Regions from separate parts of the Achromobacter sp. D7-1 genome, predicted to be linked through region 1. Evidence: predicted binding sites of a transcription regulator. Region 1 holds the regulator's gene; the other holds the start of a gene.
The links. Region 1 encodes LexA, which represses DNA repair genes until DNA is damaged. Its sites were predicted from a motif close to ACTGTATNNNNATACAGT; they were not measured.
Positions count from the first base shown of each region.

Region 2: AC6LKD_RS28335 (PA0069 family radical SAM protein) is a predicted target of LexA. The motif match lies at 8,371-8,388, and genes of this name have one in related genera.

Region 1 covers NZ_JCBAMT010000007.1:551-12,538, forward strand. The annotation lists gene AC6LKD_RS04760 (TIGR00645 family protein) at 1-86, opposite strand, end outside; gene loiP (metalloprotease LoiP) at 347-1,102, shown strand; gene tig (trigger factor) at 1,272-2,582, shown strand; gene clpP (ATP-dependent Clp endopeptidase proteolytic subunit ClpP) at 2,587-3,240, shown strand; gene clpX (ATP-dependent Clp protease ATP-binding subunit ClpX) at 3,341-4,639, shown strand; gene lon (endopeptidase La) at 4,899-7,349, shown strand; gene lexA (transcriptional repressor LexA) at 7,473-8,123, opposite strand; gene AC6LKD_RS04795 (amino acid aminotransferase) at 8,304-9,503, opposite strand; gene uvrB (excinuclease ABC subunit UvrB) at 9,579-11,699, shown strand; gene AC6LKD_RS04805 (low molecular weight protein-tyrosine-phosphatase) at 11,950-11,988, shown strand, end outside.
Region 2 covers NZ_JCBAMT010000096.1:11,661-23,648, forward strand. The annotation lists gene AC6LKD_RS28290 (acyl-CoA dehydrogenase) at 1-210, shown strand, start outside; gene AC6LKD_RS28295 (peroxiredoxin) at 358-999, shown strand; gene AC6LKD_RS28300 (sulfate ABC transporter substrate-binding protein) at 1,272-2,252, shown strand; gene cysT (sulfate ABC transporter permease subunit CysT) at 2,277-3,167, shown strand; gene cysW (sulfate ABC transporter permease subunit CysW) at 3,164-4,063, shown strand; gene AC6LKD_RS28315 (sulfate/molybdate ABC transporter ATP-binding protein) at 4,090-5,154, shown strand; gene AC6LKD_RS28320 (phosphoadenylyl-sulfate reductase) at 5,151-5,894, shown strand; gene cysD (sulfate adenylyltransferase subunit CysD) at 5,936-6,844, shown strand; gene AC6LKD_RS28330 (sulfate adenylyltransferase subunit 1) at 6,886-8,184, shown strand; gene AC6LKD_RS28335 (PA0069 family radical SAM protein) at 8,396-9,742, shown strand; gene AC6LKD_RS28340 (hypothetical protein) at 9,816-10,280, shown strand; gene AC6LKD_RS28345 (EamA family transporter) at 10,392-11,264, opposite strand; gene rplS (50S ribosomal protein L19) at 11,562-11,942, shown strand.

The DNA of each region.
Region 1 (11,988 bases):
CCCAGGTACAGGGGCAGTTGCAGCCAGCGCGAGCTGAAGATGAGGCTGGGCAGCAAGCCCAGGCGGGGAGGGGTGTTGGAGTTCATTTGTGGGTGCGAGCCGAATGGTATGTGCGAAAAAGGCGGGCGCAATTCTATCAATGCCGCGTTGCCGCAGATATCAGTTTTTTAAGAGCGATCCAGTCCGGCGCAAGCGCCGGCTAGCATGACTGCGCGGATCTTGTTGGGGTTTTATGTAAGAAAAGCTGGCATTTGCGAAACTGTGTGGCGAAACGCTTTGTGTGCATTGGTCGTATATAGAATTGCGGCCTCGTTCGCATAGAGCCAGTAAAGAGGAGTTTGTTCCCATGAAGATCCGCTACACCGTTGCCGCCTTGAGCGTTGCGCTCGCCCCTTTCTCCGCCTCCCAGGCTTTGGACATCGGCGGCCTGGTCGGCGCCGGCAGCAAGGTCGTTCAGGCTGCCACGCTGAGCGATGCTGAAATCAAGACCCTGTCGGACAAGGCTTGCGCGCAAAGCGATTCGCAGGAAAAGATTGCTGCTCCCGGCAGCAAGTACGACGCCCGCCTGCAGAAGATCGCCAAGCAACTGGGCGGCACCGTCAACGGCCAGAAGGCCAGCTACAAGGTCTACGTCACCAAGGACGTCAACGCGTGGGCCATGGCCAATGGCTGCATCCGCGTCTACAGCGGCCTGATGGACATGATGACCGACGATGAAGTGCTGGGCGTGGTGGGCCACGAAATCGGCCACGTCGCGCTGGGCCACAGCAAGAAGGCAATGCAGACCGCCTACACCGTTTCCGCCGCGCGCGACGCCGCCAATGCGGCAGGCGGCGCTACCGTGGCCGCGCTGAGCTCGTCGCAACTGGGCGACCTGACCGAGAAGTTCATCAACGCGCAATTCTCGCAATCGCAGGAAAGCGCCGCCGATGATTACTCCTTCGACCAGTTGCAGGCCAAGGGTCTCAATACCCGCGGCCTGGTGACGGCCTTCCAGAAGCTGGCCGAACTCGACGGCGGCAAGAGCGATATGATGAGCTCGCACCCGTCCTCGGCCAAGCGTGCGCAGCACATCGAAGAGCGCATCGCCAAGGCCAAATAAAGCGTCCGTACAGGCGTTTCTCCTCCCGTCCCGGGTGGAAAACGGGGCGCGAGTATCCGGACTTATCCGGGTGCTCGCGCCCCTTTGCGTCAGGGGGCCGGAAGTTTCCGGTAAAATGCCGCGTTTATCCGCCCGTCATCTCTTTATCTCTCGGAAAATAGGTCTTTTAATGCAGCCTGTGGTTGAAACCCTCTCCGGCCTGGAGCGCCGTGTTGATCTGGCCGTCTCGGTGGCCGACGTCGAAAAGGAAGTCCAGGCGCAATTGAAGCGCGTGGCACGGACCGCCAAGGTCCCCGGCTTCCGTCCTGGCAAGGCTCCGCTTGCCATGCTCGAGCGCAGCCATGGCCCCGGCATCCGCTACGACGTGATCAATGGCCAAGTTGGCCGTGCCTTTGAACAAGCCGTCGACGGCGCCAAGCTGCGCGTCGCTGGCGCCCCGAATCTCGAACCCAAGACCGACGGCGTTGCCGACGACACGCTGGCGTTTACCGCCACGTTCGAGGTCTATCCCGAAGTCGCCGTGCCGGACCTGTCGACCCTGGCCGTGACCCGCTACGAAACGGCCGTCACCGACGCCGAAGTGCAGCAAACGCTGGACGTCCTGCGCAAGCAGCGCGCCACGTTCGAAGCCCGTGAAGGCCGCGCCTCGCAAGACGGCGACCGCGTCACGCTGGACTTTGCCGGCACCATCGACGGCGTGCCGTTCGAAGGCGGCAAGGCCGAAGATTTCCCGTTCGTGCTCGGCCAAGGCCGCATGCTGCCGGAATTCGAAGAAGCCGCCCGCGGCCTGAAGGCTGGCGAAAGCAAGGTCTTCCCGCTCAAGTTCCCCGATGACTACCAAGGCAAGGAAGTCGCCGGCAAGACCGCCGAATTCACCATCACCGTCAAGGAAGTGGCTGAAGGCGTGCTGCCCGAGCTGAACAGCGAATTCGCCAAGTCCCTCGGCCAGGCCGAAGGCGACGTCGAAAAGCTGAAGGCCGACATCCGCAGCAACATCGAACGCGAAGTCAAGGTCCGCTCGGCTGGCCGCACCAAGTCCAGCGTCATGGACGCCCTGGTCGAAGCCGGCAAGTTCGACGTGCCGAAGGCACTGGTCGACAACGACGTGCAAGGCCGCGTCGCCGCTGCCCGCGAAGAGCTCAAGCAGCGCGGCATCCCGAACGCCGAGTCCGTGCCGATCCCGGCTGAAGCCTTCGCCACCGAATCCGAGCGCCGTGTGCGCCTGGGCCTGCTGGTGTCGGAACTGGTCAAGCAAGCCCAGCTGCAAGCCAAGCCCGAGCAAGTTCGCGCGCGTATCGAAGAGTTCGCCGAGAACTACGAACAACCCGCCCAGGTTGTCAGCTATTACCTGGCTGACCGCCAGCGTCGTGCTGAAATCGAGGCTATCGTGCTGGAAGACAATGTCGTCGCGCACGTGCTGGAAAAGGCCAAGGTCACCGAAGAGAAGGTGCCTTTCGATCAGTTGATGGGGATGGCGTAACACTATGCAGAGATTCACCGATTTCTATGCGGCAATGAATGGCGGGTCTTCGGTGACCCCCACCGGCCTGGGCTACATTCCCATGGTGATCGAGCAGTCGGGGCGCGGCGAGCGCGCCTACGACATCTATTCGCGTCTGCTCCGCGAGCGGCTCATTTTCCTGGTGGGTCCGGTCAATGACGCAACGGCCAACCTGGTCGTGGCGCAGTTGCTGTTCCTGGAATCGGAGAATCCTGACAAGGACATTTCCCTATACATCAACTCGCCCGGCGGGTCGGTGTACGCGGGAATGGCCATTTTTGACACCATGCAGTTCGTCAAGCCGGACGTGTCCACCCTGTGCACCGGCCTGGCGGCCAGCATGGGCGCGTTCCTGCTGGCCGCAGGCAAGAAGGGCAAGCGCTTCACCCTGCCCAACTCGCGCATCATGATCCACCAGCCCTCGGGCGGCGCCCAAGGGCAGGCATCGGACATCCAGATCCAGGCTCGCGAGATCCTGGACCTGCGCGAACGCCTGAACCGCATCCTGGCTGAAAACACCGGCCAGACCATGGAACGCATCGGCATAGACACGGAGCGTGACAACTTCATGTCGGCCGAAGATGCGGTATCGTATGGACTGGTGGACAAGGTGATGACCTCCCGCTCGGAAGGCTGACTTCCAGGTTGATCTGACCCGCTGCCATCATGTTTGAGTAAGCGCATGCGCTAGGCTAAGTTCCAGCCTGGCGCATCTTTACCTGAGATACGAAAGAAATATGCCTGAAAAAAAGGGATCGGCAGACGCAAAAGTGCTGCATTGCTCGTTTTGCAATAAAAGCCAGCATGAAGTCCGCAAGCTGATCGCGGGTCCGTCGGTATTCATCTGCGATGAATGCATAGACTTGTGCAACGACATCATCCGCGAGGAGGCGCAAGCCACCGCGCGCGCGGCGATTCGTTCCGAACTGCCCACTCCGGCTGAAATCAAGACCTTCCTCGACCAGTACGTCATCGGGCAGAACTCGCCCAAGCGCATGCTGGCCGTGGCCGTCTACAACCATTACAAGCGCATCCGCCACGGCGAGATCAAGGGCGACGAAGTCGAGCTCTCCAAGAGCAACATCATGCTGATCGGCCCCACCGGGTCGGGCAAGACGCTCCTGGCCCAGACGCTGGCGCGCATGCTGAACGTGCCCTTCGTCATGGCCGACGCCACCACGCTGACCGAAGCCGGTTACGTGGGCGAAGACGTCGAGAACATCATTCAGAAGTTGCTGCAGAACTGCAACTACGAAGTGGAAAAGGCGCAGCGCGCCATCATCTACATCGATGAAATTGACAAGATTTCCCGCAAGTCCGACAACCCGTCCATCACCCGCGACGTGTCGGGCGAGGGCGTGCAGCAGGCCTTGCTGAAGCTGATCGAAGGCACGGTCGCTTCGGTGCCCCCGCAGGGCGGCCGCAAGCACCCCAACCAGGACTTCGTCCAGGTCGACACGACCAACATCCTGTTCATCGTGGGCGGCGCCTTCGACGGACTGGAAAAGGTCATCCGCGACCGTACCGAAAAATCGGGCATCGGCTTTTCGGCCTCGGTGCGCGCCAAGTCGGAACGCGGCGTGGGCGAGCTGTTCTCCGAAGTCGAACCGGAAGACCTGATCAAGTTCGGCTTGATTCCCGAACTGGTCGGCCGTCTGCCGGTGGTCGCCACCCTGGACGAACTGGACGAAGCGGCCCTGGTGCAGATCCTGACCGAGCCCAAGAACGCCTTGCTCAAGCAATTCCAGAAGCTGTTCGCCATGGAAGGCGCTGAGCTCGACGTGCGGCCCGCGGCCCTGAAGGCGATCGCCCGCAAGGCGCTGCGCCGCAAGACAGGCGCGCGCGGCCTGCGTTCCATCATCGAGCAGGCCCTGCTCGACACCATGTATGACCTGCCTTCTCAAGGCAACGTCAAGCGCGTGGTGCTGGACGAGGGCGCCATCGAAGGCGAGGGCAAGCCATTGCTCATCTACGCCGACGAGGACGCGGCTGCCGACAAGCCAGAGCGCGGAGAAGTCCGCGATGCCGCAGCCTGATATTTCAAAAAAGCCCGTTCCTGTAACGGGTTTTTTTGCCTAAGGCGCATTCCCGGGTGCAAACACGCTTTTCCCGCAGGCGCGACGCTTGCATACTGGGAGTGCCGCCCCGGGGTTTTTTCCAGCCTTTGGGTTATCCGGGCGCCGAGATCTTGAATTTTCGGCTATTGTTCCCATAACAGACGTAACCGACGTGGATTGCCCGGGTATACCCGGATCTCCCGTCCCCGATACGCCGAGTCATACCGAGGAACCTCCTATGTCTGCCAGCCAGACCCTGCCTTCCGACCCGATCGACCTGCCCCTGCTCCCACTGCGCGACGTCGTAGTGTTTCCGCACATGGTCATCCCGCTGTTCGTCGGCCGTCCGCGCTCTATCCGCGCGCTCGAGGTTGCGATGGAAGCGGGCAAGAGCATCATGCTCGTGGCCCAGAAATCCGCCGGCAAGGATGATCCCACCCCCGAAGACGTCTACGAGATCGGCTGCGTAGCCGGCATCCTGCAGATGCTCAAATTGCCCGACGGCACCGTCAAGGTGCTGGTCGAAGGCACCCAGCGCGCCCGTATCAACAGCATCGAAGACGCCGATTCGCACTTCACCTGCCAGGTGAGCCCGATCGAACCGGACGCCATGCAAGGCTCCGAGACCGAGGCCCTGCGCCGCGCCATCGTGGCTCAGTTCGAGCAGTACGTAAAACTGAACAAGAAGATCCCCCCGGAGATCCTGACCTCGCTGGCTGGCATCGATGATGCCGGGCGCCTGGCCGACACGATCGCCGCACATCTTCCCCTGAAGCTCGAGCAGAAGCAGAAGATGCTCGAGATCGTCGGCACCTCCGAGCGCCTCGAAGGCCTGCTCACGCAACTCGAAACCGAAATCGACATCCTCCAGGTCGAAAAGCGGATTCGCGGCCGCGTGAAGAAGCAGATGGAGAAGAGCCAGCGCGACTACTACCTGAATGAGCAGGTCAAGGCCATTCAGAAGGAGTTGGGCGAAGGCGAAGAGGGCGCGGACATCGAAGAGCTTGAAAAGAAGATCATCGCTGCCCACATGCCCAAAGAGGCGCGCAAGAAGGCCGATGCCGAGCTCAAGAAGCTCAAGCTCATGTCGCCCATGTCGGCCGAAGCCACCGTGGTGCGCAACTACATCGATACGCTCATCAACCTCCCCTGGAGGAAGAAGAGCAAGATCAACAATTCCATCAGCAACGCGGAAACGGTGCTGGACAACGACCATTACGGTCTGGAAAAGGTCAAGGAACGGATCCTCGAATATCTTGCCGTGCAACAGCGCGTGGACAAGGTGAAGGCGCCCATCCTGTGCCTGGTCGGCCCTCCTGGCGTGGGTAAGACCTCGCTCGGCCAATCCATCGCCAAGGCAACGAACCGCAAGTTCGTGCGCATGGCGCTGGGCGGCGTGCGCGACGAAGCCGAGATCCGCGGCCATCGTCGTACGTACATCGGCTCCATGCCTGGCAAGATCGTCCAGAACATGTCCAAGGTCGGCGTGCGCAATCCCTTGTTCCTGCTCGACGAAATCGACAAGCTGGGCATGGATTTCCGTGGCGATCCCTCCTCGGCGCTGCTCGAAGTGCTGGACCCGGAACAGAACCACACGTTCCAGGACCATTACATCGAAGTCGACTTCGACCTGTCCGACGTGATGTTCGTGGCTACCAGCAACACGCTGAACATTCCGCCGGCCCTGCTGGACCGCATGGAAGTGATCCGCCTGTCGGGTTATACCGAGGAAGAGAAGATCCACATCGCCCGCGACCATCTGCTGCCCAAGCTGATGAAGAACAACGGCGTGAAGGATAGCGAACTCACGGTCGACGACAGCGCGCTGCGCGACATCGTGCGTTACTACACCCGCGAAGCCGGCGTGCGTGCGCTCGAGCGCGAAGTGGGCAAGATCTGCCGCAAGGTCATCAAGCAGTTGCTGACCCAGAACGACCGCGCCAAGGCTGAAGGCAAGACCGTCGAGGTCAAGCCGGTCAACGTCACGGGCGACAACCTGAGCGATTTCCTGGGCGTGCGCCGTTACGCCTTCGGCATGGCCGAAAAGGAAAACCAGATCGGTCAGGTGACGGGTCTGGCCTGGACCGAAGTCGGCGGCGATCTGCTGACGATCGAAGTCGCGGACATGCCGGGCAAGGGCGTCATCCAACGCACCGGTTCGCTGGGCGACGTGATGAAGGAATCGGTCGAAGCGGCCCGCACGGTGGTGCGTTCGCGCGCCCGCCGCCTGGGCTTTGCCGACAGCGTCTTCGAGAAGCACGACATGCACGTGCACGTGCCGGAAGGCGCGACACCCAAGGACGGTCCGTCCGCGGGTATCGCGATCACCACGGCCATGGTGTCGGCCTTGTCGCGCATCCCGGTGCGCGCCGACGTCGCCATGACCGGCGAGATCACGCTGCGCGGCGAAGTCCTGCCCATCGGCGGCCTGAAGGAAAAGCTGCTTGCAGCTCACCGTGGCGGCATCAAGACGGTCTTGATCCCGGAAGAAAACGTCAAGGACTTGGCGGAAATCCCGGACAACGTCAAGAACCACCTTGAAATCGTGCCGGTGCGCTGGATCGACAAGGTGCTGGAAATGGCCTTGGAGCGTCTGCCGGAGCCCCTGGCCGAGGAAGAGGCCGTCAAGGAACCCCTGGTGGCCAAGCCTGCCGAACCCGGTTCGACCGATCCGGTGCTCAAGCACTGATGAACGCCTGGAGGACGCCGCCCTCGGGTGGCGTTTCTCCAAGACAGGGCCTTCAACAAAAAACCCCGCCAAGAAAATCGGCGGGGTTTTTTTACGTAGTGCGCGGACGCAGAACGCCGGGGTCTAGTGCAGTGCGTGTGTGCGGATCAGGCCTACTGCAATGCCCTCCAGCGCAAAATCCTGGCCGGCTTCGACCACAATGGGTTCGAAATCGGGGTTTTCGGGCAGGAGTTCGATGTGGCCGTTCTGGCGCTGCAGCCGCTTGACCGTGACGTCGTCGCCCAGGCGAGCCACCACGATCTGGCCGTTGCGGGCTTCCGAAGCCTTTTTTACGGCAAGCAGGTCGCCTTCCAGGATGCCGGCATCGCGCATGCTCATGCCGCGGACCTTGAGCAGGTAGTCGGGCGCCTGAGCGAACAGGTTGGGGTCTACGCCGACTTCGCGTTCGACGTGCTCGGCGGCCAGGATGGGGCTGCCCGCAGCCACGCGGCCGACCAGGGGCAGCAGTAACTGCGCCAGGCCCGGCATCGGCAGCGAGCTTTGCGTGGAAGTGGGGGAGGCGTCTTTCAGGCGGATGCCGCGGGAGGCGCCCGCCGTCAGTTCGATGGCGCCCTTGCGCGCCAGCGCCTTGAGGTGATCTTCCGCTGCATTGGGGGAACGGAAACCCAGGGCCAGGGCGATTTCGGCGCGCGTCGGCGGGAAGCCGGTGCGTGCGACGGTCTGCCGGATGAGGTCCAGGATTTGTTGTTGGCGATCAGTGAGTTTGCTGGCCATGGCGATGATCCGGTGCTAGCGGACTGTACATATATACAGCGCCATTCTGGGGGACGCAGCGCAAAAAAGCAAGCCAGCCCGCGCCAAAAGAAAAAGCCGGCCCGCGCCAAAAGAAAAACGGGACCCGAAGGTCCCGTTCCTGGCGGCAGGCCCGGATAGGCCTGTGCGCGGCAAGTGGTCTTAAAGCACTGCTGCGATGCCCTTGGCGACCTTGTCGATGTTGCCGCTGTTCAGCGCGGCGACGCAGATGCGGCCGCTGGACACGGCGTAGACACCATGCTCTTCGCGCAGGCGATCCACTTGCGCGGCGGTCAGGCCCGAGTACGAGAACATGCCGCGCTGCTGCAGCACGAAGCTGAAGTCCTGCTTGCCGCCGTGTTCCTTGATCTTGTCGACCAGTTGCTTGCGCATCTCGCGGATGCGGTCGCGCATGCCGGCCAGTTCCTCTTCCCACATGGCAAAGAGTTCAGGCGTGTTCAGGACCGTCGACACCACCGTGCCGCCGTGGGTGGGCGGGTTGGAGTAGTTGGTGCGGATCACGCGCTTGAGTTGGCTCAGCACGCGGGTGGCTTCGTCCTTGCTGCCGGCCACGACCGTCAGCGCGCCCACGCGTTCGCCGTACAGCGAGAACGACTTCGAGAACGACGAGCTGATGAACATGGTCAGGTCCAGATCGGCGAACATGCGCACGACCGAGGCGTCTTCGGTCAGGCCGTCGCCGAAACCCTGGTAGGCGATGTCCAGGAACGGGACCAGCTTGTTTTCCTTGACGACGGCGGCGATCTGCTTCCACTGGTCGGGGGTGGGGTCCACGCCGGTGGGGTTGTGGCAGCAGGCATGCAGCACGACGACGGTCTTGGCGGGGGCGGCCTTCAGGTCGGCCAGCATGGCGTCGAAGTTCAGGCCGCGGGTGGCGGCGTCGTAGTACGAATAGGTGCCGACCTCGAAGCCGGCGCGCTCGAACAGGGCGCGGTGGTTTTCCCAGCTGGGATCGCTGATCAGGACCTTGGAGGTCGGCAGCAGCTGGCGCAGGAAGTCGGCGCCGATCTTCAGCGCGCCGGTTCCGCCCAGGGCCTGGGTGGTCAGCACGCGGCCGGCGGCGGCCAGCGCCGAATCCTTGCCCAGCAACAGGGCTTGCGCGCCGGTGTTGTAGCCGGCGATGCCTTCGATCGGCAGGTAGCCGCGGGCGGCGGCGGCTTCGATGCGGGCGGCCTCGGCCTTGCGCACCGCGCCCAGCAGGGGAATGCGACCCTGATCGTCGTAGTACACGCCCACGCCCAGATTCACCTTACCGGGACGCGTATCAGCGTTGTATTGTTCGTTCAGGCCAAGAATGGGGTCGCGCGGCGCGAGTTCGACGGAATCGAAAAGGGTGCTCATGGGAGTCTGATGAGGTGGGTGGACGCAGTACAGGCTGCTGTGGATAATGAGGGGTTTACCCTGGAAGAGTCTAGCATGCCTAAGAGCGCAATAGACCCGATTACGGCGGGGGCTGCGGCGAACCCGGCGGCCGATCCCGTGGCGGCATCGGCCGTGGCGGACCCGTCCGCGCCAGGCCCTGGATTCATCGACTTCCCGGGCAGCCCGTTTCATCTGTACCAACCCTATCCGCCGGCTGGGGATCAGCCCACCGCCATCGAGGGGCTGACGCAGGGGGTAGAGGACGGCCTGATGTTCCAGACGCTTTTGGGCGTGACGGGCTCCGGCAAGACCTACACCATGGCCAACGTGATCGCCCGCATGGGACGGCCGGCGCTGGTGCTGGCCCCCAACAAGACGCTGGCCGCCCAGTTGTACGCCGAGATGCGGGAGTTCTTCCCGAAGAACGCGGTCGAGTACTTTGTTTCGTATTACGACTACTATCAGCCTGAGGCCTACGTCCCGACGCGCGACCTGTTCATCGAAAAGGATTCGTCCATCAATGAACACATCGAGCAGATGCGGCTGTCCGCGACCAAGAGCCTGCTGGAGCGCCGCGACACCATCATCGTGGGCACGGTGTCCTGCATCTACGGTATCGGCAACCCGGGCGACTACCATGCCATGGTGCTGATCCTGCGCGCTGGGGATCAGATCGCCCGCCGCGAGATCCTGGCGCGCCTCGTCGCCATGCAGTACACCCGCAACGACGCCGAGTTCACCCGTGGCGTATTCCGGGTGCGCGGCGAGACCATCGACATCTTCCCGGCGGAAAGTCCGGAGCTGGCGCTGCGCCTGACGCTATTCGACGACGAAATCGAAAGCCTGGAGCTGTTCGACCCGCTGACCGGCCGCATCCGCCAGAAGCTGCCGCGTTTCACCGTTTATCCCGGTTCGCACTACGTCACGCCGCGCGATACCGTGCTGCGCGCCATCGAAACCATCAAGGAAGAGCTGCGCGAACGCGTCAAGCGTTTTGTCGACGACGGTCATCTGGTCGAGGCCCAGCGGCTGGAGCAGCGCACCCGTTTCGACCTGGAAATGCTGCAGGAACTGGGGTTCTGTAAGGGCATCGAAAACTACTCCAGGCACCTGTCGGGCGCGGCGCCGGGCGAACCGCCACCTACCTTGATCGACTACCTGCCGTCCGATGCGCTCATGTTCATCGACGAAAGCCACGTCACCATCGGGCAGTTGGGCGGCATGTACCGCGGCGACCGTGCGCGCAAGGAAACGTTGGTGCAGTACGGCTTCCGGCTGCCTTCGGCGCTGGACAACCGGCCGTTGAAGCTTGAAGAATTCGAGGCCCGGATGCGCCAGTGCGTATTCGTATCGGCCACGCCGGCTGCGTACGAGAAAGAGCACACCGACAACGTCGTGGAGCAGGTCGTCCGACCCACCGGGCTGGTGGATCCGCTGGTCGAGGTCCTGCCTGCCCGCACGCAGGTCGACGATCTGCTCGGGCAGATCAAGGCGCGCGTCTCGCAAGCTGAGCGCGTGCTGGTCACCACCCTGACCAAACGCATGGCCGAGGACCTGACGGACTTCCTCAGCGAACACGGGGTGAGGGTGCGCTACCTGCACTCGGATATCGACACCGTAGAGCGCGTGGAGATCATCCGCGACCTGCGCTTGGGCACGTTCGACGTGCTGGTGGGGATCAACCTGCTGCGCGAAGGCCTGGATATCCCTGAAGTCTCGCTGGTCGCCATACTGGACGCGGACAAGGAAGGTTTCCTGCGGTCGGAGCGCAGCCTGATCCAGACCATAGGCCGCGCGGCGCGCAATCTGAATGGCCACGCCATCCTCTATGCGGACCGCATCACCGATTCGATGCAGCGCGCCATGGAAGAAACCGAGAGACGACGCGCCAAGCAGCAGAAATTCAACGCCGATCATGGCATCACTGCCAGGGGCGTGCAGAAGGCCGTGCGCGAGCTGATCGACGGCGTGGTCGCGCCCACGCAGCACGATGCGCTCGAGGCGGCGGTGCCGGCTGAGTTCCTGAAGGACGAAAAGGCCCTGGCCCGCGAGATCAAGCGCCTGGAGAAACTGATGATGGACCATGCCCGGAATCTGGAGTTCGAGCAGGCGGCGGCCGCCCGCGACGCCTTGACCGCGCTGAAGCAGCGGGTGCTTCTGGATGGGGCGGTATAGGCCAGGTTGGTGTACCTAAATGTTTCTATTGGCTGACGGTCTGCTGAATTTTTAGAAAATCTGTTGCGTTGCAATCAAGCTGTCGCAATCAGGCGAATTCTCCGGGTCCAGTGTTCAGGCGCAGGATCCGGATTCAATCGTAAGTGTATGATTTGTTTGGGTTAATGATGGCGATGTATTGGCTCGGCCCGAATCTCGCAAACGCAAAAAAAGCTTGCCTTATCTCGGGTTTTCCCGCACACTTACTTCCATGATGACCAAGGTACTTTTCGTTTGCATGGGCAATATC
Region 2 (11,988 bases), on a different contig from region 1:
GTGGTGCACGGCGGCTGGCAGATGGCGCGGGCCGTGCTGGCCTGCCGGCGCCACCTGGCGGCCGGGTCCACCGATCCGTTCCACACAGCCAAGCTGGCGACTGGATTGTTCTACGGCGCCCACATCCTGCCGCGGGCGCTGGCCCTGTCGGCCGCGGTGCGCGCGGGAGTGGTGGCGGACGCCTGCGGCGCCAGCTTGAATATTGCATAAGGTTATATGACTTGCGTATTTCCCCAGCTGCAGGTTTGATGGAAGAATCGTTTCACAGGCGCTACCTTGCGCCAAGAAACGCTGTTCTGCGCCGCCTGCCGCGACGGGCGGCCAGCCCCTCACCTGCATCCGCACACAGGAGACACCATGAGTCATCTACGCCTGGGCGACACCGCCCCTGATTTCGAACAGGAATCCTCGGCTGGACCGATCCGCTTCCATGAGTATCTGGGTAACAGCTGGGGTGTGCTTTTCTCGCACCCGGCCGATTTCACGCCCGTCTGCACCACCGAACTGGGCTACACCGCCAAGCTGGCCGACGAGTTCGCCAAGCGCAACGTGAAGGTGCTGGCGCTGTCGGTGGACGGCACCGATTCGCATACCAAATGGATCGAGGACATCAACGACACGCAGTCCACCAAGGTCAACTTTCCGATCCTGGCCGACAAGGACCGCAAGGTGTCCGAGCTCTACGACATGATCCACCCGAACGCCAACGCCACGCTGACCGTGCGTTCGGTGTTCATCATCGACCCCAACAAGAAGGTGCGCCTGACCATCACGTATCCGGCCAGCACCGGTCGCAACTTCAATGAAATCCTGCGGGTCATCGATTCCCTGCAACTGACCGACAGCCACAGCGTGGCCACGCCGGTGAACTGGGAAGATGGCGACGACGTGATCATCGTTCCGTCGCTGCAGGACGAGGCCGTGATCAAGCAGAAGTTTCCCAAGGGCTACAAGGCCGTGCGCCCCTATCTGCGCATTACGCCGCAGCCTAATAAGTAAATTCGGAAACCGCAGGGGCTGGTCCCTGTTCGAAACCGCCGCCTGCCCTTTGGGGAGGCGGCGGTTTTTCATTGGGGCGCGCGTGGGGGGCAGGGCAGATTCCCATTGCTGGGACGGCGGTCCTATATGCCTGCGAGCGATGAGCAACCAAATAATGATTCGTTCCGTTCAGAACGCCCAGCCAGCACACTTGCTCCCACATTGCCGAACACAGGGAGCATGGGATGTCTTTCAGGAAAGCCGGTTGGTTGGCCGCCTTGGCCGCAGTGACGATGTCGTTTGCCGCGATCGCGCCGGCGCAGGCGCAGCAGAAGCAGACGCTCCTGAACGTCTCGTATGACCCGACCCGCGAGCTGTATCGCGCGATCGACGACGCGTTCATCAAGCAATACAAGGAAAAGGCCAACGTCGATCTGACCATCCGCCAATCGCACGGCGGTTCCGGCCGCCAGGCGCGCTCCGTCATCGACGGCCTGGAAGCCGACGTGGTGACCCTGGCGCTGGCCTACGACATCGACGCCGTCGCCGACCGCGGGTTGCTGCCTGCCGACTGGCAGGCCCGCCTGCCGCAGAACAGTTCGCCCTATACCTCCACCATCGTGTTCCTGGTGCGCAAGGGCAACCCCAAGCAGATCAAGGACTGGGACGACCTGGTCAAGGACGGCGTACAGGTCATCACGCCCAATCCCAAGACCTCGGGCGGGGCGCGCTGGAACTACCTGGCGGCCTGGGCCTACGCGCTGGAGAAGAACGGCGGCAGCGAGGATAAGGCCCGCGCCTTCGTGGGCGACCTGCTCAAGCACGTGCCGGTGCTGGATACCGGCGCGCGCGGCGCGACCACCACCTTCGTGGAGCGCGGCGTGGGCGATGTGCTGCTGGCCTGGGAAAACGAAGCCTTCCTGGCGCTGGAAGAGCTGGGTCCGGACAAGTTCGACATCGTGGTGCCGTCGCTGTCCATCCTGGCCGAACCGCCGGTGGCCGTAGTCGACAAGGTCGTGGACAAGAAGGGCACCCGCGCTGCGGCGCAGGCCTACCTGGAATTCCTCTACACGCCCGCCGCGCAGGAAATCATTGCCAGGAACTACTACCGGCCCATCGACAAGACCGTGGCCGCCAAGTACGAAAGCAAGTTCCCCAAGGTCAAGCTCGTGACCATCAACGACCAGATCTTCGGCGGCTGGCGCAAGGCGCAGAAGGATCACTTCAGCGACGGCGGCACCTTCGACCAGATCTATCTGCCGCAAAAGAAATAAGCACATCACGATCGGACGATGGCCATGACTACAGCCTCGAACCCGGCGGCAAGCGGCGCGCAAGCGCCTTTTGCCTTTCGGCGCAACAGCCCGGGCGTGCTGCCCGGATTCGGCATCTCGATGGGTTACGCGGTGCTGTACCTCAGCATTCTCGTGCTCATCCCGCTGGCGGCCTTGCCGATCAAGAGCGCGGGACTGGGCTGGCAGGGCTTCTGGGACACCGTGACCGCGCCGCGCGTCGTGGCTTCGTACCAGCTGACCTTCGGCGCATCGCTGATCGCGGCGCTGGTGAATCTGGTGTTCGGCACGGTGGTGGCCTGGGTGCTGGTGCGCTACCGTTTCCCGGGCAAAAAAATCCTGGACGCGCTGGTGGACCTGCCGTTCGCGCTGCCGACGGCGGTGGCCGGCATTGCGCTGACCTCGCTGTATTCGCAGAAGGGCTGGCTGGGCGGGCCGCTGGCCGACTGGTTCGGCTGGAAGGTGGCGTTCACGCCGCTGGGCATCGTCATTGCGCTGATCTTCATCGGCGTGCCGTTCGTGGTGCGCACGGTGCAGCCCGTGCTGGAAGACGTGGAGCGCGAGATCGAGGAGGCCGCGGCCAGCCTGGGCGCCAACCGCTGGCAGACCATACGCCGGGTATTGCTGCCCATCATCATGCCGGCCCTGATGACTGGCTTCGCGCTGGCCTTTGCGCGCGCGGTGGGCGAGTACGGCTCGGTGGTGTTCATCGCGGGCAACATGCCCATGGTGTCCGAGATCACGCCGCTCTTGATCATCGCCAAGCTCGAGGAATTCGACTACGCCGGCGCCGCCGCCATCGCCACGGTGATGCTGGCGCTTTCCTTCGCGTTGCTGCTCGTCATCAATCTGCTGCAGGGCTGGCAGGCCCGCCGTAACCTCGGGAGGCTCGCATGAGCGCCGCGGACCGTCCCGCCCATCTGACCGAGCCGCGCTGGGTGCGCGGCGTGCTGCTCTTCGTCGCGCTGGGATTCCTGGCGCTGTTCCTGCTGGTGCCGCTGGCGGCGGTATTCGTCGAGGCCTTCAAGAAGGGCTGGCAGCTGTACCTGGACGCCATTGTCGAACCGGACGCGCTCGCGGCCATCCGCCTGACGCTGCTGGTCGCGGCTATCGCGCTGCCGGTGAATCTGGTGTTCGGCGTGGCAGCGGCCTGGGCAATCACCAAGTTCCAGTTTCGCGGCAAGCAGTTCCTGATCACCTTGATCGACTTGCCGTTCTCGGTGTCGCCGGTGGTGGCCGGCCTGGTGTTCGTGCTGCTGTTCGGCACCCAGGGCTGGTTTGGCGGCTGGCTGCAGGAGCACGACATCAAGATCGTCTACGCGGTGCCGGGCATCGTGCTGGCCTCGCTCTTCGTGACCTTTCCTTTCGTGGCGCGCGAACTGATCCCGCTGATGCAGGCGCAAGGCAGCGAAGAAGAGCAGGCCGCGCTGACCCTGGGCGCGAGCGGCTGGCAGATCTTCTGGCGCGTGACGCTGCCCAACATCAAGTGGGGCCTCTTGTACGGCGCCATCCTGTGCAACGCGCGTGCCATGGGCGAATTCGGCGCGGTGTCGGTGGTGTCCGGGCAGATTCGCGGCCTGACCAACACCATGACTTTGCACGTCGAGATTCTCTACAACGAATACCAGTATTCCGCGGCGTTCGCCGTGGCGTCGTTGCTGGCCCTGCTGGCGTTGGTGACGCTGGTGGCCAAGAACGTCGTCGAGTGGCGCAACGCGCGCTTACAGCAAGCCGCCGACCTGCCGGTCGAGTATCCCGGCCAGCCGGCCGCCATCAAGCCGGCCCTGGCCTGACGCGGCGGCTTGCAAGGAGACCAAGCATGAGTATCGAAGTCCGCAATCTATCCAAGCGCTTCGGCCAGTTCCGCGCGCTGAACGACGTTTCGCTGCATATTGAAACGGGTGAGCTGGTCGCGTTGCTGGGCCCATCGGGCTGCGGCAAGACGACGCTGCTGCGCATCATCGCGGGGCTGGAATCGGCCGATTCCGGCAGCGTGCTGTTTGCCGGCGAAGACGCCACCGCGGTGGACGTGCGCCAGCGCCAGGTTGGTTTCGTGTTCCAGCACTATGCGTTGTTCAAGCACATGACGGTGTTCGAGAACGTGGCCTTCGGCCTGCGCGTCAAGCACCGTTCACAGCGCCCCTCGGAAGACGTGATCCAGCGCAAGGTGCATGACCTGTTGGGGCTGGTGCAGCTGGACTGGCTGGCGGACCGCTATCCGGCGCAGCTGTCCGGTGGTCAGCGCCAGCGCATCGCCTTGGCGCGCGCGCTGGCCGTGGAGCCGCGGGTGCTGCTGCTGGACGAGCCCTTCGGCGCGCTGGACGCCAAGGTGCGCAAGGAATTGCGGCGCTGGCTGCGCCGTCTGCACGACGAGCTGCACGTGGCCAGCGTGTTCGTCACCCATGACCAGGAAGAAGCGCTGGAAGTGTCGGACCGCGTGGTGCTGATGAATTCGGGCCGCGTCGAGCAGGTCGGCACGCCGCGCGAGGTCTGGGAAGAACCCGCCACGCCGTTCGTGTACGGCTTTCTGGGCGACGTGAACCAGCTGCAGGGCTTTGCCACGCGCGGCGTCTGGAACGGCGCCGGCCTGTCCTTGCCCGCGCCGGAGCTGGCCCAGGCCGAAGCCCAGCGCGCCACCGCCTACGTGCGGCCGCACGAGTTCGATGTCGAGCGCTATCGCGCCGGCGCGGACGGCATTCCGGTGCGCCTGGCGCACGCCTTCCTCGCCGGTCCCAGCGCCTACCTGGAGCTGGCCAGCGAGGATTCCGACGCCATCATCGAAGCCGAGGTGCCCGAGTCCCTGTACCGGGAACTGGGCCTGCGCGATGGCGAAATCCTGTTGGCGCGTCCGCGGCGGGCGCGCATTTTCGCGACGCAATCATGAGCGCTACTGATCTCTCTCTTGAACTCGAGGCGGGCCTCGCGGCGCGCTGGCGCGACCTGGGCTTGCGGCTGGCCGACGTGCAGCGGCGCTACCCGGACGCCGCGCTGGCGTCCTCGCTGGCGGCCGAGGACATGCTGCTGACGCACGCCATCTACAGCGCCGGCCTGGACCTGGAAGTCTTCACGCTGGACACGGGCCGGCTGCATGCCGAAACGCTGGGCGTGCTGGACGCCGTGCGCGAACGCTATGGCCGCGAGGTCACCGTGTATCGGCCGGTGGCGGCCGCCGTCGAGCAGCACGTCGCCGAGCACGGCGCCTACGCCTTCTACGAAAGCGTGGAACTGCGCAAGGCCTGTTGCCAGATCCGCAAGGTCGAGCCGCTCAAGCGCGCGCTCGCGGGGCGCGGCGCCTGGATCACCGGACAGCGGCGGGCGCAATCCACCACCCGTGGCGAATTGCCGCTGGAAGAGGACGACAGCACCTTCGGCCTCTACAAGTTCAACCCGCTGGCGGAATGGAGCGAGGACGAGGTCTGGTCCGCCATCCGCGCCTTGGGCATTCCCTACAACCCGCTGCATGATCAGGGCTACCCGTCCATAGGCTGCGAACCCTGTACGCGTGCCATCCGGCCTGGCGAGGACCTCAGGGCGGGGCGTTGGTGGTGGGAGTCGTCGGACTCCAAGGAATGCGGCCTGCATGCGGGCAACCGGGTCATCAGCATCGCGGCGCGCGCCGATTGATGCGGCCCACGAATTCGAAATCTGTTTTAGGGGAAGTGCATATGTCTGCTGTGATCCAACGCAGCCACCTGGATTGGCTGGAATCGGAAGCCATCTTCATCCTGCGCGAGGTGGCCGCCGAAAGCGAAAAACCCGTGCTGCTGTTCTCGGGCGGCAAGGATTCCGTGGTGCTGCTGCGCCTGGCCGAGAAGGCCTTCCGGCCGGGACGGTTTCCGTTCCCGCTGATGCATATCGATACCGGCCACAACTTCGACGAAGTGATCGCCTTCCGCGACGCGCGCGCGGCCGAGCTGGGCGAGACCCTGATCGTGCGCAGCGTCGAGGATTCGATCGCGCGCGGCAGCGTGGTGCTGCGCCGCGAAACCGATTCGCGCAATGCCGCCCAGGCGGTCACGCTGCTGGAGGCGATCGAGGAATTCGGCTTTGACGCCTGCATCGGCGGCGCTCGCCGCGACGAGGAAAAGGCCCGCGCCAAGGAACGCATCTTTTCGTTCCGGGACGAATTCGGAAAATGGGATCCGAAGGCTCAGCGCCCGGAACTCTGGAACCTGTTCAACACCCGCGTGCATCGCGGCGAGAACATGCGCGTCTTCCCGATCTCGAACTGGACCGAGCTGGACGTCTGGCAATACATCCAGCGCGAGCAGCTGGCGCTGCCATCCATCTACTACAGCCATGAGCGCGAGGTCGTGCGCCGTAAGGGCCTGCTGGTGCCAGTCACGCGGCTGACGCCGCCGCTGGAAAGCGAACAGGTCGAACGCCTGCAGGTGCGCTTTCGCACGGTGGGCGACATCTCCTGCACCTGCCCGGTGGCGTCCGACGCCGCCGACACCATGGCCATCATCGCCGAGACCGCGGTGACCGACATTACCGAGCGCGGCGCCACGCGCATGGACGACCAGACTTCCGAGGCCTCGATGGAGCGCCGCAAGAAGGAAGGCTATTTCTGATCGCATGACACGCCGGCATGCGCCGGCGACCAGGGACGCACATGAACGCACTAAACGATTCTTTTCTTTCCGGCGCCGACACGGGCGTGTTGCGCCTGATCACCGCGGGCTCGGTGGACGACGGCAAGTCCACGCTGATAGGCCGCCTGCTGTATGACAGCAAGGGCGTGTTCGCCGACCAGCTGGATGCGATCTCGCGCGCCAAGCACAAGCGGGTGGCGGGCGACGGCATCGACTTCTCGCTGCTGACCGATGGCCTGGAGGCCGAGCGCGAGCAGGGCATCACCATCGACGTGGCCTACCGCTATTTTTCGACGCCGGCGCGCAAGTTCATCATCGCCGATGCACCGGGGCACGAGCAGTACACGCGCAACATGGTCACGGGCGCGTCGACCGCGGACGTGGCCGTCATCCTGATCGATGCCACCCGCGCGGCCGACGGCGTGCTGCTGCCGCAGACCAAGCGCCACAGCACTATCGCGCGCCTGCTGGGCATCCGCCACATCGTGGTGGCGGTCAATAAGATGGACCTGGTGGAGTGGGACCGCGCCGTGTTCGAGCGGATCCGCGACGCCTATGCCGACCTGGCGCGCAAGCTGGGCATTGAGCATTTCGACGCGCTGCCGCTGTCGGCGCTCAACGGCGACAACGTCGTCACCTTGTCACCGCAGACGCCGTGGTACCAAGGGCTGCCCTTGCTGGCCTTGCTGGAATCGCTGGACCTGGCGAGCGACGGCCGCGTCTTGCCGCTGCGCTTTCCGGTGCAGTGGGTGGCGCGCCATGACGGCAACCGCAAGGACGATTTCCGCGGCTATGCCGGCCGCGTCGCCAGCGGCGTGCTGCGTCCTGGCGATGAGATCGCGGTGCAGCCTTCGGGCGTGACCGCGGTCGTGCGCGAGGTGCGCGCCTTCGACCGCGCGCTGGATGAAGCAGTCGCGGGCGACTCGATCACGCTGGTGCTGGACCGCGACGTGGACGTGTCGCGCGGCGACGTGATCGTGCATGCGTCGGCGCCGGCGCAGGTCACGCGCGAGTTCGAAGCGGAGTTGTGCTGGCTCGATGCGCAAGCTTTGAATCCGGCGCGCAAGTATCTGCTGAAGTCGGGCACGCGCCTGACCTCGGCGAAGATACGCGCGGTGCTGTCGCATCGAGACATCCACGAATTGCAGGAAGTGGAGAACACCGAAGGCACGCTGCGCATGAACGACATCGGACGCGTGACGCTCACCACGCGCGAGTCGCTGGCGGTCGATCGGTATGCCGATGTGCCCGCGACGGGCGCCTTCATCCTGATCGACGAGGCCACGCATCAGACCGCGGCGGCGGGTATGTTGCGGTAACCCGTAAGAGGCCGGAAAACAACGGATTTTCGGCCTTCCAGATCTTGTTGTTTTTTCGCTAAACCTAGTATTGGCGCGGGTTTTGGCGCGATCTCGCCTGGTGAAATCGATTTGTCCGGACGGCGTCGGCGTCTTGCGGTAAAGTGGGGCTGTCTTACGAAAAGGCTTTTGGTGCTTGTCAAAACCACTGTGTTTTTGTACAGTAGTTTTCATGGCACGCACCGATCATTCTTTTCCCGCCGGTTCTGGGTCCCCGGCTGCCGCCCCCGCCGCCTTGCGCGGTCGGGGTGCGGTTACTAATGTTCGGCATCGCTTTCAGCGCGATGACCGTGTGCAGGTCGACGACGGCTGGTCCTCCTCCGGTCTACCCGCCGACTTCGTTGAATCCGTCCCTGATAATTTTTCCGAAGCCGCCGCTGACAAGCCAGCCGAGCGCGTCATTCCCATCCTGCCGGACGCGCGCATCGCGCCCGCCGCTCCCAAGACCACGGTCACCGCCGAAGAGGCGCGCAAGATGCTGTCGCGCAACGATTCGCCCGACATTCCCTTCGACGTGGCGGTCAATCCCTACCGGGGCTGCGAACATGGCTGCGTCTATTGCTATGCCCGGCCCACCCATTCCTATCTGGGCCTGTCGCCCGGGCTGGATTTTGAAACCCGGCTGGTGGCCAAGGCCAACGCGGTCCAGGCCCTGCGCGCCGAACTGGCCCGGCCCGGCTACAAGCCGTCTCCCATCAACATCGGCTCCGCCACGGACGCTTATCAGCCCATCGAACGCGAATGGCGTCTGACCCGCGGCCTGCTGGAACTGATGCTGGAAACCCGCCATCCGCTGACCATCGTCACCAAGAACGCGCTGGTCGCCCGCGACCTGGACCTGTTGGCCGCGCTGGCCGAGCAAAAGCTGGTGGTGGTGTACATGAGCATCACCACGCTGGATGCCGGCATGGCCCGCACGCTGGAGCCGCGCGCCGCCGCGCCGTGGCGCCGCCTGGAAGCCGTGCGCAGCCTGACCGATGCCGGCGTGCCGGTGGGCGTGCTGGTGGCTCCCATCATTCCGTTCATCAACGACGAGTCCATGGAACACATCCTCCAGGAGTCCAAGGCGGCCGGGGCGCATTACGCCAGCTACACCGTGCTGCGCCTGCCCTGGGAGGTCAAGACCCTGTTCGAGGACTGGCTCAACGCCCATTTCCCCGACCGCGCCCAGCGCGTGCTGCATCGCATCGAAGACCTGCGCAATGGCCGCCGCAACGACCCCAATTTCGGGTCGCGCATGCGCGGAACCGGCGTCTGGGCTGATCTGCTGCGCCAGCGCTTCAGCCTGGCCACGCGCAAGCTGGGCTTGAACCGCCACCGCCTGGCGCTGGATTGCGACCGTTTCCTGCCTCCCGCCGCGCCTGCGGCGAAGGTTGCCGATTTCCTATCCCCGGTTGGCGCGCAAGCGTCTTCAGGGGTCCCTTTTCCCGCCGTATCGCCCGCAGCCGGCGGCGCGCACGGGCGCGTAGCGCGCCAGTTGCAAGCCATGGCCGCAGGCCAGTTGTCATTGTTCGATTGACCGCCGGCTGCCGCCGCGCATGCCTGCCGGGGGGCTATGCCCTGGCGCTGGACCGTCTTTGCTAGGAGTTCCCATGAACACCGCTGATATTTCCGTCTTGTCGGACGACCTCGTCGTCACGCTGAACCCGCTGCGCCGCAGCTCGCACCGCGCCCGCGCCTGGTGCGCCAAGGTGGCAGGCATGGCGATGCCCTGGAATTCGCCTGCGGCCGACGTCGAGCCGCGCCGTCGCGCGCGGCCCGGTTCGGGGCCTGCGCGTTGGCCGTTCCCCCCGGCGCCCGCCGAAGCCGGCGCACTGACCGGCCAAGCCGTTGCCGCTCCGCTGCCGATGCCTGCGCCTGCCGCGCCTGCGGCCGCTGTCGGGGTTTCAGCGGCTGCGGCGCCAGCCACCCGGGAACGCAGTCTGGGCAACGCCACGGTGGAACCCGTGACGGCTCAGGTGACGATGAAGGCCATGGTGATCGACGTGGTGATGGTATTGGCTTGGGGCGCGATCATCCCCGGCCTGATGTGGCTGGGCGCCGCCGCCGGGTTTTGAACGGCGGCAGGCTCCGCCGGAACTGGCCAGGCGAAACCTGCCGGCGCAGGACGCCGACGGAAAGTTAGACAAGGACAGCCCGTGAACCGGCACTGCCCGACCGAGTACCCGTCAGCTCGATCCCAGCAGGATGACGCCGGCCAGGATGGACAGGCAGCCTAGCAGGCGGCCGATTCCGACCTTTTCCCGCAGCAGGAACATGCCAGCCAGGGTGCCCAGCATCATGGACATTTCCCGCGCAGGGGCCACTAGGCTTAGCGGCGCGCCGTTGCGCAAGGCATACAGCACCAGGATGTAGCCCAGCGGCGATAGCAGACCTACCGCCAGCGCCAGATGCCAGTGTCCGCGCATGGCCTCCCAGGCCTGGGGGCGGCGGCGCAGCATGTGAGGGGTCATCATGGTTGTGCGGGTCACACAGGTAAACCAGTCGAACAGCACCGGGCTGATCAGCAGCACCTTCACGCCGTAGGCGTCGACGACGGTATAAGCGGCGATGAACAGGCCGATCACCACGCCCCAGCGCACGCCTATCCACGCCTGCGCCTGCTTGAAGATGGCCAGCCGGCCCTGCGTCGCGATCAGCAGCACGCCGGCCACCACGCAGAGCATGCCGATGATGCCGGTGCTGGTGGCGGGTTCGCCCAGCAGCAGAAAGGCGCCGGTGGTGGACAACAGCGGTCCGGTGCCGCGCGCAATGGGGTAGACCACAGACAGGTCGGCCACCTGATAGCCCCGTTGCAGGCACAGGCTGTAGCCCAGATGCAACAGGCTGGAGGTCAGGATGGCGGCGACCACGGGCCAGGTCCAGGTCATGCCGTCGTGCATCAGCACCCAGATGACCCACGGCGCATACAGGACCGACGCGCACAATCCATAGGCGAAGACGAACGGCGCGCCCACCATGGCCGCGCGCTTGGCGAGCAGATTCCACGTGGCGTGGGCCATTGCCGCCAGGACGACCAAGATCAGGGACGAGTACGACATGTAGGAACAGCGTCAAATGACGTGTTTGTTACAGAAGACGGAAGGGTACTCCAAACCGCGAGAACCGGGGCCATGTTACCTGATGCTCTGAGCGATTTTTGGTGTAGAATCATTGGTTTGCCAAATCTCATCCTCTGCTTGCGGCACATGCAACGGGGGCTGGTCTCACCGCCAGCTAGCCGTGCAACACGCGACGGATGCAGGCAGCGCACATAGCGCAGCCTTGCAAAAACCGCGTGAACAACATCGAACGGCAAAAGTTTTAGTCCGCAAAGACATGATGATCTAGGAGTTCTCATGAACCTCATCGCTATCCTGGAACAGGAAGAAATTGCCCGTCTGACCGGCGGTCAAGCCAAGCCTGAATTTGCTCCTGGTGACACCGTCATCGTGAGCGTGAACGTCGTTGAAGGCACCCGCAAGCGCGTGCAGGCTTTCGAAGGCGTCGTGATCGCCAAGCGCAACCGCGGCCTGAACTCCGCGTTCACCGTGCGCAAGATTTCGTCGGGTGAAGCCGTGGAACGTACGTTCCAGCTGTACTCGCCGCAAATCGCCGGCATCGAAGTCAAGCGCCGCGGCGACGTGCGCCGCGCCAAGCTGTACTACCTGCGCAACCGCTCGGGCAAGTCGGCGCGTATCAAGGAAAAGCTGGTCAGCAAGCAAGCCTCGGCGGCTTGATCGCTTATCGGCACACGGCCCTACCAGTGTCGGACGCTCACGCCAT